One region of the Mesorhizobium huakuii genome, then DNA from elsewhere that is predicted to be linked to it. Evidence: predicted binding sites of a transcription regulator. Region 1 holds the regulator's gene; the other holds the start of a gene.
The links. The regulator PhoB, encoded in region 1, activates phosphate uptake and scavenging genes when phosphate is short. The targets are predictions, from matches to a motif close to TGTCATNNANCTGTCAT.
Positions count from the first base shown of each region.

Region 1 (6,878 bases):
GTGCCAGAGGGGGCAGTTGTGGGGGAAGTTGCGGGAGCGGTTTTGTCGGCCATGATCGTTTCTCCCCTAAACCCGCTTGCGATAGACGGTGTCGAGCCACACCGCGATGACCAGCACGGCGCCGACGACGATGCTCTGCAGCGGCGAGTCGATGCCGAGCAGCACCATGCCCGACTGCAATGACTGCATCAGAAGCGCGCCCAGCATGGCGCCCATCACCGTGCCGGCGCCGCCGGCGAGCGACGTGCCGCCGATGACAGCGGCGGCGATGACCAGAAGTTCATCCAACGTGCCAAGCGCATTGGTCGACGCGTTGAGCCGCGCCGACGAGATCGCCGCGCTGATCGCGGCCAGCACGCCCATGATCATGAACACCTTCATGGTCACCCAGCGTGTGTTGATACCGGCGAGTTCGGCCGCCTCCGGATTGCCGCCGATGGCAAAGACATAGCGGCCGAAACGCGTGCGCTTGGTGATGAAGGTCATGATGATGCCCACTGCCACCGCCATCAGCACCGGTATGGCAATGCCATGCGCGATGAACAGCCCGCCCTCGGGAACGGTAATGCCGTTCTGCTGGGCGTACTGGCGCACGATGCCGATCGGCCATGGATAGGAATTGGCGATCCAGACGGCGCCAAGGATAGCGGCGCAAGCAACCACGCCAAGCAAGGTCTCGGCCCAAACGGGGCGCAGCGGAAAGTGGAACCGCTTGCGCTGCGACCTGCCGTTGAGCAGCATGAAGGCGACCGCCACGCAAGCGACGACACCGACGATCCAGCTGGCGGTGGCGCCGATCGAGCCGCGTGGTCCGCCGCCCATCAGCTGGAAGGTTGTGTCGAGCGGCGCGACCGTGCGCCCGCTGGTGATCAGCCATGCCATGCCGCGCCAGACCAGCAGGCCGCCCAGCGTCACGATGAAGGCCGGAACCTCCATATAGGCGATGATGAAGCCCTGGAATGCGCCGATCAGGAGACCAAGCACCACGCCGGCCGCCAGCGCGATGATCCAGAGCCAGGGGTTTCCAAGCTGGAAACCGACGACGCGAATGAGGAACTCGGCCTGCGCCACGCCCATGATCATGCCGATCACGCCTTCGACGGATCCGACCGAGAGGTCGATGTTGCGCATGACGATGACCAGCACCATGCCGGTCGCCATGATCGCGACCGAAGAGGTCTGCACCGACAGGTTCCACAGATTGCGTGGCGTCAGGAAAAGTCCACCCGACAGGATATGGATGCCGACCCAGATGACCAGCAGCGCACCGACCATGCCGAGCATGCGCGTGTCGAGTTCGGTAGCCTTGAGAAACCTTCCAACGGCGCTGAGTTCGGATGCACGCGCTTTGTCCGCCGCCGTGCTGCCGACCGGTTGATTAGAGGTCGTGTCGGTCATGCTATCCTCCCACCGGTTTACCGTCTGGCGCGGATGCCGGAACATGGATGCTATTTGCTTTCCGCAGTCACTTGAAGCGGGAAGCCCCTGGAGAAACGCCGCGGCTTTTGGGCCGCGGCGTCGATATCGAACCGTATTGCGCCGTTTAGTTGCAGGCCGCGACGCTGCCGGCAGCGACGCCCGCGCAGACTTCGTCCTTCTTGATCCAGCCGGCGTCGATGACGACGTTGAGATTGTCCTTGGTGATGGCGACCGGGGTCAGGAACAGCGACTTGACGGTGTTGCCGCCAGGCGTCGTGAAGTCCTTGACGCCGGCGATGTCGGTCATCTTCTTGCCGTCGGCCAGCTGCGAGGCAATCTCGGCGGCGTTCTTGCCGAGTTCGCGCGCGTCCTTCCAAACCGACACGGTCTGGGTGCCGAGCGCGATGCGGTTGAGCGCGGCATGGTCGCCGTCCTGGCCCGACACCGGCACGGTGCCGGCGAGACCTTGCGCCGTCAGCGCCGCGACGACGCCGCCGGCGGTGCCGTCATTGGCCGCGACGACCGCATCGACCTTGTTGTCGTTGGCGGTCAGGAACTGTTCCATGTTCTTCTGGGCGTTGGCGGGCAGCCAGCCATCCGTATAGGCCTCACCGACATTCTTGATCTTGCCGCTGTCGATGGCCGCCTTGAGCACTTCCATCGAGCCCGAGAACAGGAAGTCGGCATTCGGATCGGCGCCCGAGCCCTTGATAAAGACATAATTGCCTTCCGGCTTGGCCTTGAACACCGCAGCGGCCTGCAAGCGGCCGACTTCCTTGTTGTCGAAGGTCAGGTAGAAGACGTCCTTGTTCTCGATCAGGCGGTCATAGCCGACGACCGGAATGCCTTCGTCCAACGCCTTCTGCACGGCCGGGCCGATGGCCGAGGCGTCCTGCGCCAGGATGATCAACGAATTGGCGCCCTGCGAGATGAGGCTCTCGACATCGGTAAGCTGCTTGCCGGGATTGGACTGTGCGTCGGCGGAAATGTACTTGTCGCCGGCGGCCTCGATGGCCTTCTTCATGGCGGCTTCGTCAGTCTTCCAGCGCTCTTCCTGGAAGTTGGACCACGAAACGCCGATGACCTTGTCCTTCGCCTGCGCGACCGACGCAAGCGTCAGCGACATGGCGACACCCGCCAGGATGGCGGCTGTGAATCTCTTCATGATATTCCTCCCTGCGCCGCGTATGGCGCGACCAAACTGGCCCTAAGGCCGGCACAGAGGCTCTATTTTTTCGAGCCTCGAAAAACACTGGTCCAACACCGGAACGCTGTCAACAACGATTCTGATGGATTTTGATGTCCCTGCGAATTTTTTCGAGCCTCGGAATAAATAAATGACAGGACGGGCCGCTTCTGCCAGTATTTGACCGTGTCGCACGCGGCGTTTGAGGGGCCGGAGGAACCGCGGCGACCGGGAGGATGTGGAAAACATGTCGGTCGGAATCCGTCACGACGATCTGCGCCGGCGCAACCGCGCCATGGTGATTGCGGCCGTGCGCCGGGCCGGCCGGCCCTCGCGCACCGAGATCGCCGCGACCACCGGCCTCAGCCATTCGACCATATCGGCGATTTCCTCCGATCTGATCGGTGAAGGCATCCTGGCCGAAGGCAAGCCGAGCGAGGCCGGCTCGCTGAAGCGCGGCAGGCCGCAGGTCGGCCTCGGCCTCAACCCGGAGGCCGCGGCCGTCATGACCGTGGTGCTGTCGCTGAATTTCCTGTCCGTCGCCGTCATCGACTATGCCGGCCAGGTGATATCGGAGGAACAGCGCCGGCTGGACACGCTGACCATGTCGCGCGAGGCGCTGATCGGCGAATGCGTCGCCATCGTGCGGCGGCGCCTCGAGGATCCCGATATCGACGTGCGCAGCGTCGCCCGCATCGCACTGGCAATCCAGGGCATCACAGACACCGAGGCCCGGGCGATGCTGTGGTCGCCGATCACGCCACAGACCGACATCGCCTTCGCCGATATACTCGAAGCCGAGTTCGGCATCCCCGCCACCATGGAAAACGACTGCAACATGATGGCGGTGGCGCTGCGCTGGCGCGATCCCGAGCGTTACCGCGACGACTTCATCGCCATCCTGCTTTCGCACGGCATCGGCATGGGGCTGGTGTTGAAGGGCGAGCTGTTCACCGGCACCCATTCCTCGGGCGGCGAGTTCGGCCACATGATCCATCGGCCAGGCGGCGCGCTCTGCCGCTGCGGGCGGCGCGGCTGCGTCGAGGCCTATGCCGGCAACTACGCCATCTGGCGCAATGCCCGGCAGCTCGGTGAGGACACCGAGCCGGTCGCAGATGTCAGCGACGCCCAGATGCGGGCACTGGCCGCGACGGCGCGGGAACGGGACGGGCCCGAGCGCGAAGCCTATCGTAAAGCCGGCGAGGCGCTCGGCTATGGCCTCGGCAGCCTGTTCGCGCTGATCGATCCCGCACCCGTCGCCATGGTCGGCGTCAGCGCCGCCGCCTTCGACCTGATCGAGCCGGCATTGCGCGAGGCGATCGCCCAGACCGCTGGCGGCCAGCACTCGAAATCGATTTCCTTCGACACCGAACCGAACGAACTGCCGCTGATCCGCGAAGGCTGCGCCATGCGCGCACTGACCTTCGTCGACCAGGAGATTTTCGCGCCGGGCGGGCAGGGTAAGTCAGGCGTTGCCGGCAAGAACGTTGCCTGAGTAACGCGCAGGGATATGTTGAGATTCAGGTCAGGCCGAGTCGAGAATGGCGGGTTCCGAGAACCGGAACGGAGCGGACATTTGGGTCCGTGAGTACCGGAAGCGCGGGAAACCGCCATTCGCAGGCCGGCATCACCTGAATATCAGCATATCCCTAATCCTCGCGGATCGCGTAGCCCGCCCCCCGAATGGTCCTGATAACATCGGGCATGCGGCCATTGTTGACCGCCTTGCGCAGCCGGCCGACATGCACGTCCACGGTGCGCTCGTCGATGTAGATCGTCTCGCCCCAGACATTGTCGAGCAACTGGCTGCGCGAGAACACGCGACCGGGATGGCGCATCATGAATTCGAGCAGGCGGAACTCGGTCGGCCCGAGCCGGATCTCGCTCTTCTTGCGATAGACCCGGTGCGATTCGCGGTCGAGCACGATGTCGCCGACCTTGAGCACGCTGGACAGAACTTCCGGCTTGGCGCGGCGCAGCAGCGCCTTGACGCGAGCCATGAATTCCGGCGTCGAGAACGGCTTGACCAGATAGTCGTCGGCGCCGGTCGAAAGGCCGCGCACACGGTCGCTTTCCTCGCCGCGCGCGGTCAGCATGATGATCGGCAGCCGCTCGGTCTCGGGCCGCATCCGCAGGCGCCGGCAGAGTTCGATGCCGGACACCGCCGGCACCATCCAGTCGAGCACCAGAAGGTCGGGCACGTTTTCCTGCAGGCGGATTTCGGCTTCGTCGCCGCGTGTCACCACCTCGACCTGGTAACCCTCCGATTCCAGATTGTAGCGGAGGAGCACGCCAAGCGGCTCCTCATCCTCCACCACCATGATGCGTGGTGCGATCATCGATTGGTTACCCCTGCGCTCAGGCCGCCGGCGCCGACATCGCCGTCTCGTCCTGTTTTGGACGGTTGGCGGGCAGTTGCGTGCCGGTCAGGACATAGTACGCGTTTTCGGCGATGTTGGTCACATGGTCGCCGATGCGTTCGAGATTCTTGGCGCAGAACAGCAGATGCGTGCAAGCCGTGATGTTGCGCGGATCCTCCATCATATAGGTCAGCAGTTCGCGGAAGACGGAGGTGTATTTGACGTCGATGCGCTCGTCGTCGGCGCGCAGCTTCGCCAGCGCGGCGGCATCGCGCGCCGCATACTCTTCGATCACGCCCTGCACCTGGATCAACACCAGCTGCGCCATGGCGTCGATGGAGTGCGAAAGATCGCGCGGCGTGGCGCTGAGCCCGACGGTGCCGACGCGCTTGGCGATGTTCTTGGCAAGATCGCCGATGCGTTCGAGGTCGCCGGCCATGCGGATCGAGCCGACGACATGACGCAGATCGTCGGCCATAGGCTGGCGCTTGGCGATCAGTGTGATGGCGCGGTCGTCGAGCTCGCGCTGGCGCGCATCCATGATGGCGTCGTCGGAGACCACGCGCTGTGCCAGAGCATTGTCGGAATTCAGCAGTGCCTTGGTGGCACCGCCGACCATCGAGCCGGCGAGATCGCCCATGTCGCTGATCAGTCTGCTGATCTGTCCGAGATCCTCGTCGAAGGCTGCGACTGTATGTTCGGCCATGATCCTGGTCCTCGTATGCGTGCGATCAGCCGAAGCGGCCGGTGATGTAGTCTTGCGTGCGCTTCTCGCGAGGCGACGTGAAGATCTTCTCGGTTTTGTCGAACTCGACCAGTTCGCCCAGATACATGAAGGCGGTCTGCTTCGACACGCGCGCCGCCTGCTGCATATTGTGGGTGACGATGACGATCGTGTAGTCGGCTTGCAATTCGTCGATCAGCTCCTCGATCTTGGCGGTCGACAGCGGGTCGAGCGCCGAGGCCGGCTCGTCGAGCAGGATGACTTCCGGCTTCACCGCCACGGTGCGGGCGATGCACAGCCGCTGCTGCTGGCCGCCCGACAGGCTGAGGCCGCTGGCATTGAGCTTGTCCTTGACCTCGGTCCAGAGTGCCGCGCGCTTCAGCGCCTGCTCGACACGGCCGTCCATCTCGGCCTTGCTGATCTTCTCATAGAGCCTGACGCCGAAAGCGATGTTCTCGTAGATCGACATCGGGAACGGCGTCGGCTTCTGGAACACCATGCCGATCTTGGTGCGCAGCAGGTTGAGGTCCTGCGAGCGGTCGAGAACGTTCTGGCCGTCGAGCAGCACCTGGCCCTCGGCGGTCTGCTTGGGATAGAGCTCGTAGATGCGGTTGAAGACGCGCAGCAGCGTCGACTTCCCGCAGCCCGAAGGGCCGATGAAGGCGGTGACGCTGCGTTCGGGCAGCGACAGCGTGATATCCTTCAGGGCCTTCGACTGGCCATAGTAGAAGTTGAGGTTCTTGACCTCGATCTTGGCCTTGGCCACCGCCTCGGCGGCGATCGTCATGTCTGGAGACAACATCTGGCTCATTTGTCCTCTCTGCGTCCGGTCAGGCTGCGCGCAAAGATGCTGAGCGCGAGAACCGTCAATGTGATGATGAGTGCGCCGGTCCAGGCCAGCTGCTGCCATTCCTCGTAAGGGCTGAGAGCGAACTGGAAGATGGTGACAGGCAGGCTGGCCATCGGCGCGTTGAGATTGCTCGACCAGAACTGGTTGTTCAGCGCCGTGAAAAGAAGCGGCGCCGTCTCGCCGGAGATGCGGGCGATGGCCAGCAATATGCCGGTGACGATGCCGGAAAGTGCGGCGCGGTAGGCAACCGAGCGGATCACCACCCAGCGCGGCGCGCCGATCGCGGTGCCGGCTTCGCGCAAGGCGTTTGGCACCAGATTGAGCATGTCTTCAGTGGTG
Region 1 covers NZ_CP050296.1:2,226,342-2,233,219, forward strand. Annotated here, with positions in the region: gene HB778_RS10875 (ATP-binding cassette domain-containing protein) at 1-53, opposite strand, end outside; gene HB778_RS10880 (sugar ABC transporter permease) at 67-1,398, opposite strand; gene xylF (D-xylose ABC transporter substrate-binding protein) at 1,544-2,584, opposite strand; gene HB778_RS10890 (ROK family protein) at 2,853-4,100, shown strand; gene phoB (phosphate regulon transcriptional regulator PhoB) at 4,255-4,944, opposite strand; gene phoU (phosphate signaling complex protein PhoU) at 4,964-5,671, opposite strand; gene pstB (phosphate ABC transporter ATP-binding protein PstB) at 5,697-6,500, opposite strand; gene pstA (phosphate ABC transporter permease PstA) at 6,497-6,878, opposite strand, start outside.

Region 2 (6,878 bases), 2.0 Mb from region 1:
AATCTGTCGGCTGCCGGCAAGATCATGGCCGTGTCGAGCAGGACGGCCGAGCCGATCGATGCGGGCGTGCCGAAGGACGCTGAGTTCTTGAAATAGGCGTCCTCATGGTCGGCCGTTTGAGGTCGTTGAGGCGGACGCGCCGGGCGCGCCCGCCTTTTGTATGCGACTACTTCTTGGCGAGGCCGGGCAGCGTGACCTGATAGACCAGGAACATGGTGTCGACATTTGCGCCGTCATCGGCCTTGTAGGAGGCGCCGACCTGGAAGCCGTCCTGGGCGAGGAAGTCGTTGTCATTGGCGACGAACAGGAAATAGTCGTCGGGCAGCTTCGGATCGAGCACGCTGGCCAGCGACATCGCCTCCCACTTCTCGGACAGGTTGTTGTGGTCGTTCGGCGCGCCATTGTGCAGGCCGAAGCGATTGAGTTGCGCATTGTCGTTGATGTCGATGAACGGCGTCAGCTTGGCCGGCGTCACCGAGGGATCGAGCACGCCCTTGGGCGCGACCGGCTTATCGGCGGCATCGAAGGCGCCGCCGGCAATGTCGGTCGCGGCCGAAACGTCGACGACGAAGATCTGGCGCAGCAGCGATGTGTCGCCCTTCACCCCCTGGCCATTGCCGCTGTCGCGCGCCAGCATCAGGAAGGACGTGTCCGACAGCGCCACGATCTCGCTTTGGGCGGCGATCTTGGTCTTGCCCTTGGCATCCTTGAACACCGGCAGTGGCACGACATATTCATGCGCCAGCTTGAGATGGGCGAGGTCGGAGGCGTCATAGACCAGCGCCCGCGTGTTCTGCCGGGTCGAACCGGAATCGCCGCCATCCTGCTTTGTCGCCGACTGCAGCACGGCGATCAGGAACTTGCCGTCCGGTGTCATCGCCATGCCCTCGAGGCCCTGGTTGTTCTGGCGGCCGGTCTCGGGGTCCTTCGGATCGGGTTCGGCAGCACCAGGGCCGGGATTGTCCGAGGAGAAGTTCGGCGCGCCCTTGCGCATCGGCACCAGCGCCGCCGGCGGCTGGGTCGCCGACAGCAGGCGGCCTTGCGCCGAGAACCGGTAGATGTTGGGGCCATATTCGTCGGAGATGAACATCGAGCCGTCGGGCGGCCGCACGATCGCCTCGTTGTCGAGGGCGAGCTTGCCATTGGTGGCGACGGGCAGCATCGGCATGTCGCCGGCGGCAGGGCGCACATCCGACAGCGGATCGAGACCGGTGGCGTCGGCGCCCTTGTCGTCGGTCAGCAGCATTGTGTCGGCCAGCGTCGCCTTGACTTCGGTCTGCTGCTGGCCGGCAGCGCCCGCTGCCGCCGGGGTGAACTCGATGCCGATGGTGTTGAGGCGTGGCCGGTAATCGGTGGTGCCGGCGACATTGTAGCCGCGATCCGGCAGCAGCCAGAGCGAACCCTTATAGGTGCCCGCTTCATGCGTCCAACTGGCGGTGTCGATCGCCATGCCGGAACCCGAGCCGAACGTCTCGCCGAACTTGTCGCGCTGCGCGGCCGGGATGCGGCCGACACCGACCAGACCCTTGTTGACAAAGCTGGTGGCGCCGACGGTCGCGGTGCTGTCGGCCAGTGCCGGCGTCAAGGCGGTGAACAGGGCCAGCGCGACGCCGAGCGAGGCGGTTCGGTGCAGGTGTTTCATGGACAATCCTCTTTGTGACAAAGCGTGCCGGAGCGGCCGAAGGACGAAAAGCTGAAAGAGGCGTACATCGATGATGCCGCGCGCGCCCCCCAAAGCGATCTACGGCGCGAACATGATGCTTGCGTGACAGCGCGCGGTACATGCCCGCCGGCTTCGTCACGCGCCGACAGAAACGTGTGCCCGAGCCAACGAATTGATCACCTCGCCACGTGTTGGTTCGGTCAGGCGAGGTGTGTTCTGGGCCGCACTAGACACTTATGTCCAGTGCGTATATGGTGCCGGCCTTGGACAGACCGGGAGGGAAGCCTTGAAGCCGCATTATCGCGCAGTGGTTATCGGGGGTGGGGTGGTCGGCGCCTCGGTGCTCTACCATTTGACGCGGTTCGGCTGGTCTGACGTGGCGCTGATCGAGCGTGCCGAACTGACCGCCGGTTCGACCTGGCATGCGGCGGCCGGATTTCATGCGCTCAATGCCGATCCCAACGTCGCGGCGCTGCAGGACTACACCATCAACCTCTACCGCGAGATCGAGGCCGAGTCCGGCCAGGATATCGGCTTGCACATGACTGGTGGCGTCAACATCGCCAGTGACTCCCAGCGCTGGGAATGGCTGAAATCGGCCTGGGCGGTGTTCCAGTCGGTCGGCATCGAAACCGCCCGGCTGGTGACGCCTGACGAGATCAAAGCGATCTGCCCGATCGTCGACGTCACCGGCGTGCTCGGCGGACTGCACGATTCCAACGAAGGCCATCTCGACCCCTACGGCACCACGCACGCCTATGCGGGTGCCGCGAAGAAGCGCGGTGCTGACATCATCCTGCGCAACCGTGTCGTCGAGTTGAAGTCCCGCGCGGACGGCCACTGGGACGTCGTCACCGAGCAGGGCATCATCGTTGCCGAACATGTCGTCAACGCCGGCGGGCTGTGGGCAAAGCAGCTCGGCCGCATGGCCGGCGTCGACCTGCCGGTGACGCCGATGGAGCACCATTATTTCATCACCGAGGACATTCCGGAGATCGCGGCACTGGATCGCGAGATCGGCATCGCCGTCGATCTCGACGGATTCTCCTACCTGCGCCAGGAACGAAAGGGCGTGCTGCTCGGTGTCTATGAGCAGAACCCGAAGCACTGGAACATGGATGGCGCGCCATGGGACTACGGCATCGAGCTGATCCCGGAAGACATCGATCGCATCAGCCCGGAACTCGCCAAGGCGCATGAGCGCTTTCCCTGCCTGGCAACGGCCGGCATCCGCAAATGGGTCAACGGCGCCTTCACCTTTACCCCCGACGGCAATCCGATCGTCGGACCGGTGCGCGGCCTGAAAAACTACTGGGTCGCCTGTGGCGTCATGGCCGGCTTCAGCCAGGGCGGCGGTGTCGGAAAATCGCTGGCCGAATGGATGATCTACGGCGAACCGCAGGCCGACATCTTCGGCATGGATATCGCCCGCTACGGCGCCTTCGCCGCCAACCGCGAGTATCTCGCGCAGACGACACGGCAATTCTACTCGCGTCGTTTCGTCATGACCTTTCCCAATGAGCGGCTTCCCGCCGGCAGGCCCTTGAAGCGCCCCGGCGCTTACGACGGCATGACGGCGGCGGGTTGCGAATGGACGGCGTCGTGGGGGCTGGAAACCCCGGCCTATTTCGCGCCGATGGGTTTTCGCGAGAACACCACGCTGAAGCGTTCCAACGCCTTCGACATCGTCGGCGACGAGGCGTTGCAGGTCCGGCGCGCCGCTGGTCTCGTCGATATCTCGGCCTATGCGCGCTATGCAGTGTCGGGGCCAAGCGCCGAGACATGGCTCGACCGGCTGCTTGCCTGCAAGCTGCCGAAAGCGGGACAGGCGCGGCTGGCGCCGATGCTCGGGCCGAATGGGCGGCTGAAGGGCGACCTCACCGTGATCAACTGGGGCAGCAGTGACTATTGGCTGATGGGTTCCTACTATCTCAGGGAATTCCACATGCGCTGGTTCGAGAGCCAGGCGGCGGAAGGGGTTGCTGTCACTGACATTTCCGACGCGATGAGCGGCTTCCTGCTGACCGGGCCGAATGCCCGCAATATCCTCGAACGCACCACGCATCAGGACGTCTCCACCGCGGCACTGCCATTCATGGCCTGCGGCGCGTTCGACATCGGCATGGTGCGGGCGCGGGTTGCCCGCCTCTCGATCGCCGGTGAACTCGGCTTCGAGATCAGTTGCCCGGTGGCCATTCATGCCACACTGCGCGACACGCTGCTTGCCGCCGGTGAAGATCTCGGCCTGGCCGAGATCGGTTACTACGCGCTCAATGCGCTCAGGCTGGAGAAAGGCTTCGGTATCTGGTCGCGCGAATTCACGCAGGGCTACACGCCTGGCCAGACAGGCCTCGACCGCTTCATCGCCTTCGACAAGGGCGATTTCGTCGGCCGCGAGGCGGCGCTGAAGGAGCGCAATGCCGGGACGTCACAACGGATCGTGACGCTGGAGATCGACGCCGTCGATGCCGACGCCAGTGGCTTCGAGCCGGTGTGGCATCAGGGCCGGCGCGTCGGCTTCGTCACTTCGGGCGGCTTTGGCTACACGATCGGCAAGAGCGTCGCGCTGGCGTTGGTCGACGACGATTTTGCCGAGGAGGGGACGGCGCTTTCGGTGCACATTGTCGGCGTCGAGCGGCCGGCACGGATCATAGCGGCCTCGCCCTACGATCCCGCGGGCAAGGCGATGCGGCAATGAGGAGGATTTTCGATGGTCGATGACGCGGCACGAGACAGCAGGCGCGAACGCCGGCGTGGACGCACGGGCGAGGCCGGCAGCGAAAGCAGCCGCCGGCCCAATTACCGGTCGCTGAAGAACCCGTTCCTGCCGCAACCGATCTTTTCCGACGATCAGGTCGCCGCCATCCACGACACGGCGCTGCGCGTGCTGGAGGAACTCGGCATCAAGGTGCTTTTGCCGCAGGCGCGCGAATATTTCGCCAGCGCCGGCGCGGTGGTCGATGCAGACACCGACATGGTGCGCATCGGCCGCGACATGGTGGTGGCGGCACTGGCCTCGGCGCCGAAGTCGATCCGTGCGCAAGCCGGCGACCGTTCCCGCGACCTGACCTTGGAACTCGGGTCGATGACTTTCCTGGCCGGATGCGGAGCGCCGAACGTCACCGATCTCGAACGTGGCCGGCGGCCGGGCACGCTGGCCGATTTCGAGGATCTGCTGCGGCTGGTGCAGCATTTCGACGTGCTGCATATGCTTGGACCCTGCATTGAGCCGCAGGATGTCGACAACCGCTTTCGCCACTATGCCGTCAACCGCGCGCAACTGACGCTGTCCGACAAGTTTCCCTTCATCTTCGCGCGCGGCACGCCGCAGGTCGAAGACGGTTTCGAGATGATCCGGCTGGCGCGCGGCCTGTCGCAGGACGAATTCCTGGCGAACGCGCATTGCTACACCGTCATCAACACCAACTCGCCGCGCCAGCTCGACATTCCGATGGCGCAAGGCATCATCGATTTCGCCAGGGCTGGCCAGGTCTCCGTCATCACGCCGTTCTGCCTGGCAGGTGCGATGGCGCCGATCACGGTGGCCGGGGCGCTGGCATTGCAGCATGCCGAGGCGCTGGCGGGCCTGACGCTGGCGCAGATCGTGCGGCCCGGGGCGCCGGTTGTCTATGGCTCTTTCTCCTCCAATGTCGACATGAAATCCGGAGCGCCGGCCTTCGGCACGCCGGAGCATGTCAAGGCGACGTTGGGCGCCGGCCAGCTGGCGCGCTTCACCGGATTGCCCTGGCGATCGGGCGGCGGCAGTGCCGCCAACATCTCGGACGCGCAGGCAGCGCACGAAACGCAGTTCGCGCTGTGGGGTTCTGTCTTGGCAGGGGCGACGATGTGCATTCATGCCGCCGGCTGGCTCGAAGGCGGCCTGAGCGTCTCCTTCGAGAAGATGATCACCGATATCGAGGCGCTGCAGACGGTCGCGGAACTGTGCGCCGCGACGCCCGGCGACGACGATTCGATCGGCTTCGAGGCGATCGCCGAAGTGCAACCGGGCGGCCATTTCTTCTCGGCCGGCCACACCATGACGCGCTACCGCACCGCCTTCTACGAACCGCTGGTGGCCGACTGGTCGAACTTCGGCAACTGGACACAAAGCGGATCGAAGACGGCAAGCGAGCGCGCCACCGGGGTCTGGCGGCGCGCGGTTGCCGATTTCGAGCCGCCGGCATCGGCTGCCGCCACATCAGGTGTGCTCGACGAATTCATCGCGCGGCGCACCGAAGAGGGCGGCGCGGCACCGGTGTCGTGACCGGCAGCCGCGGTTATGTCGGGTTGTCGAGCGTGAACAGGTCGCTCTCCTCGTCATAGGCGAAATACTCGGCGTAGCGGGCCCAGCTGATGACAGCCCGCACCGTCTGCTCGGCATAATCCTCGGACATGTGATCCTCCAGCTCGTCGCGGAAGCGGCGGGCCGGCGCCTTGTGGTTGGCACGCTCGTCGAGCACCCGGCGGATGTGGCCGGCCAGCGGCACATAGGTCGCGAGCTGCTGCGCGAACAATTGCTTGCGCGCGTCGACCTCGCTTTCGGCGAAGCGTTTGCCCGCCGAGGTCAGCTGGATGTCGCCCTCGGCGAATTCGGCAAAGCGCAGCAATTGCAACGTTTCGGCGATCGGGAACAGATCGTCGATCTCGAGCTGCAGGCTGGCGGCCAGCGGCGGCAGGTCGGCATGCCCGTTATAAGGCGGGGCGGCGACGGCCTCTATCAGACCGGCGAGCAGGTTGGTCGAGACGCGCGGCAGCACCATGGCGATGCCCGAACCCGGGAAGACGCCGTCGCGGGCAGGGGTGCCCGGCTCCTTCCTGGCGGTCATGCGGGCATAGATGTCCTCGACCAGCGCGCGGAAGGCCGGGTCCAGCCGGTTGCGCGGCTGCGGCAGATCGATCCTGAGCTCAGCGACGACGCGGCCTGGATTGGACGAGAAGATCAGCACGCGGTCGCACATCAGCACCGCCTCCTCGATGTTGTGCGTCACCATCAGGATCGACTCGATCGGCATGCGGCCTTCCGACCAGAGGTCGAGCAGGTCGGTGCGCAGCGTCTCGGCCGTCAGCACGTCGAGCGCCGAGAATGGCTCATCCATCAGCAGCACTTTGGGATGCACCACCAGTGCGCGGGCGAGCCCGACGCGCTGGCGCATGCCGCCCGACAGCTCCTTCGGATAGGCGTTCTCGAAACCGTCGAGGCCGATCAGGTCGATGG
Region 2 covers NZ_CP050296.1:214,162-221,039, reverse strand. Annotated here, with positions in the region: partial or broken gene HB778_RS01080 (L,D-transpeptidase) at 1-96, shown strand, start outside; gene HB778_RS01075 (esterase-like activity of phytase family protein) at 167-1,642, opposite strand; gene HB778_RS01070 (GcvT family protein) at 1,950-4,361, shown strand; gene HB778_RS01065 (trimethylamine methyltransferase family protein) at 4,374-5,927, shown strand; gene HB778_RS01060 (ABC transporter ATP-binding protein) at 5,941-6,878, opposite strand, start outside.
Region 2: a site for PhoB is predicted at 1,755-1,771, ahead of HB778_RS01075 (esterase-like activity of phytase family protein). Genes of this name have one in related genera too.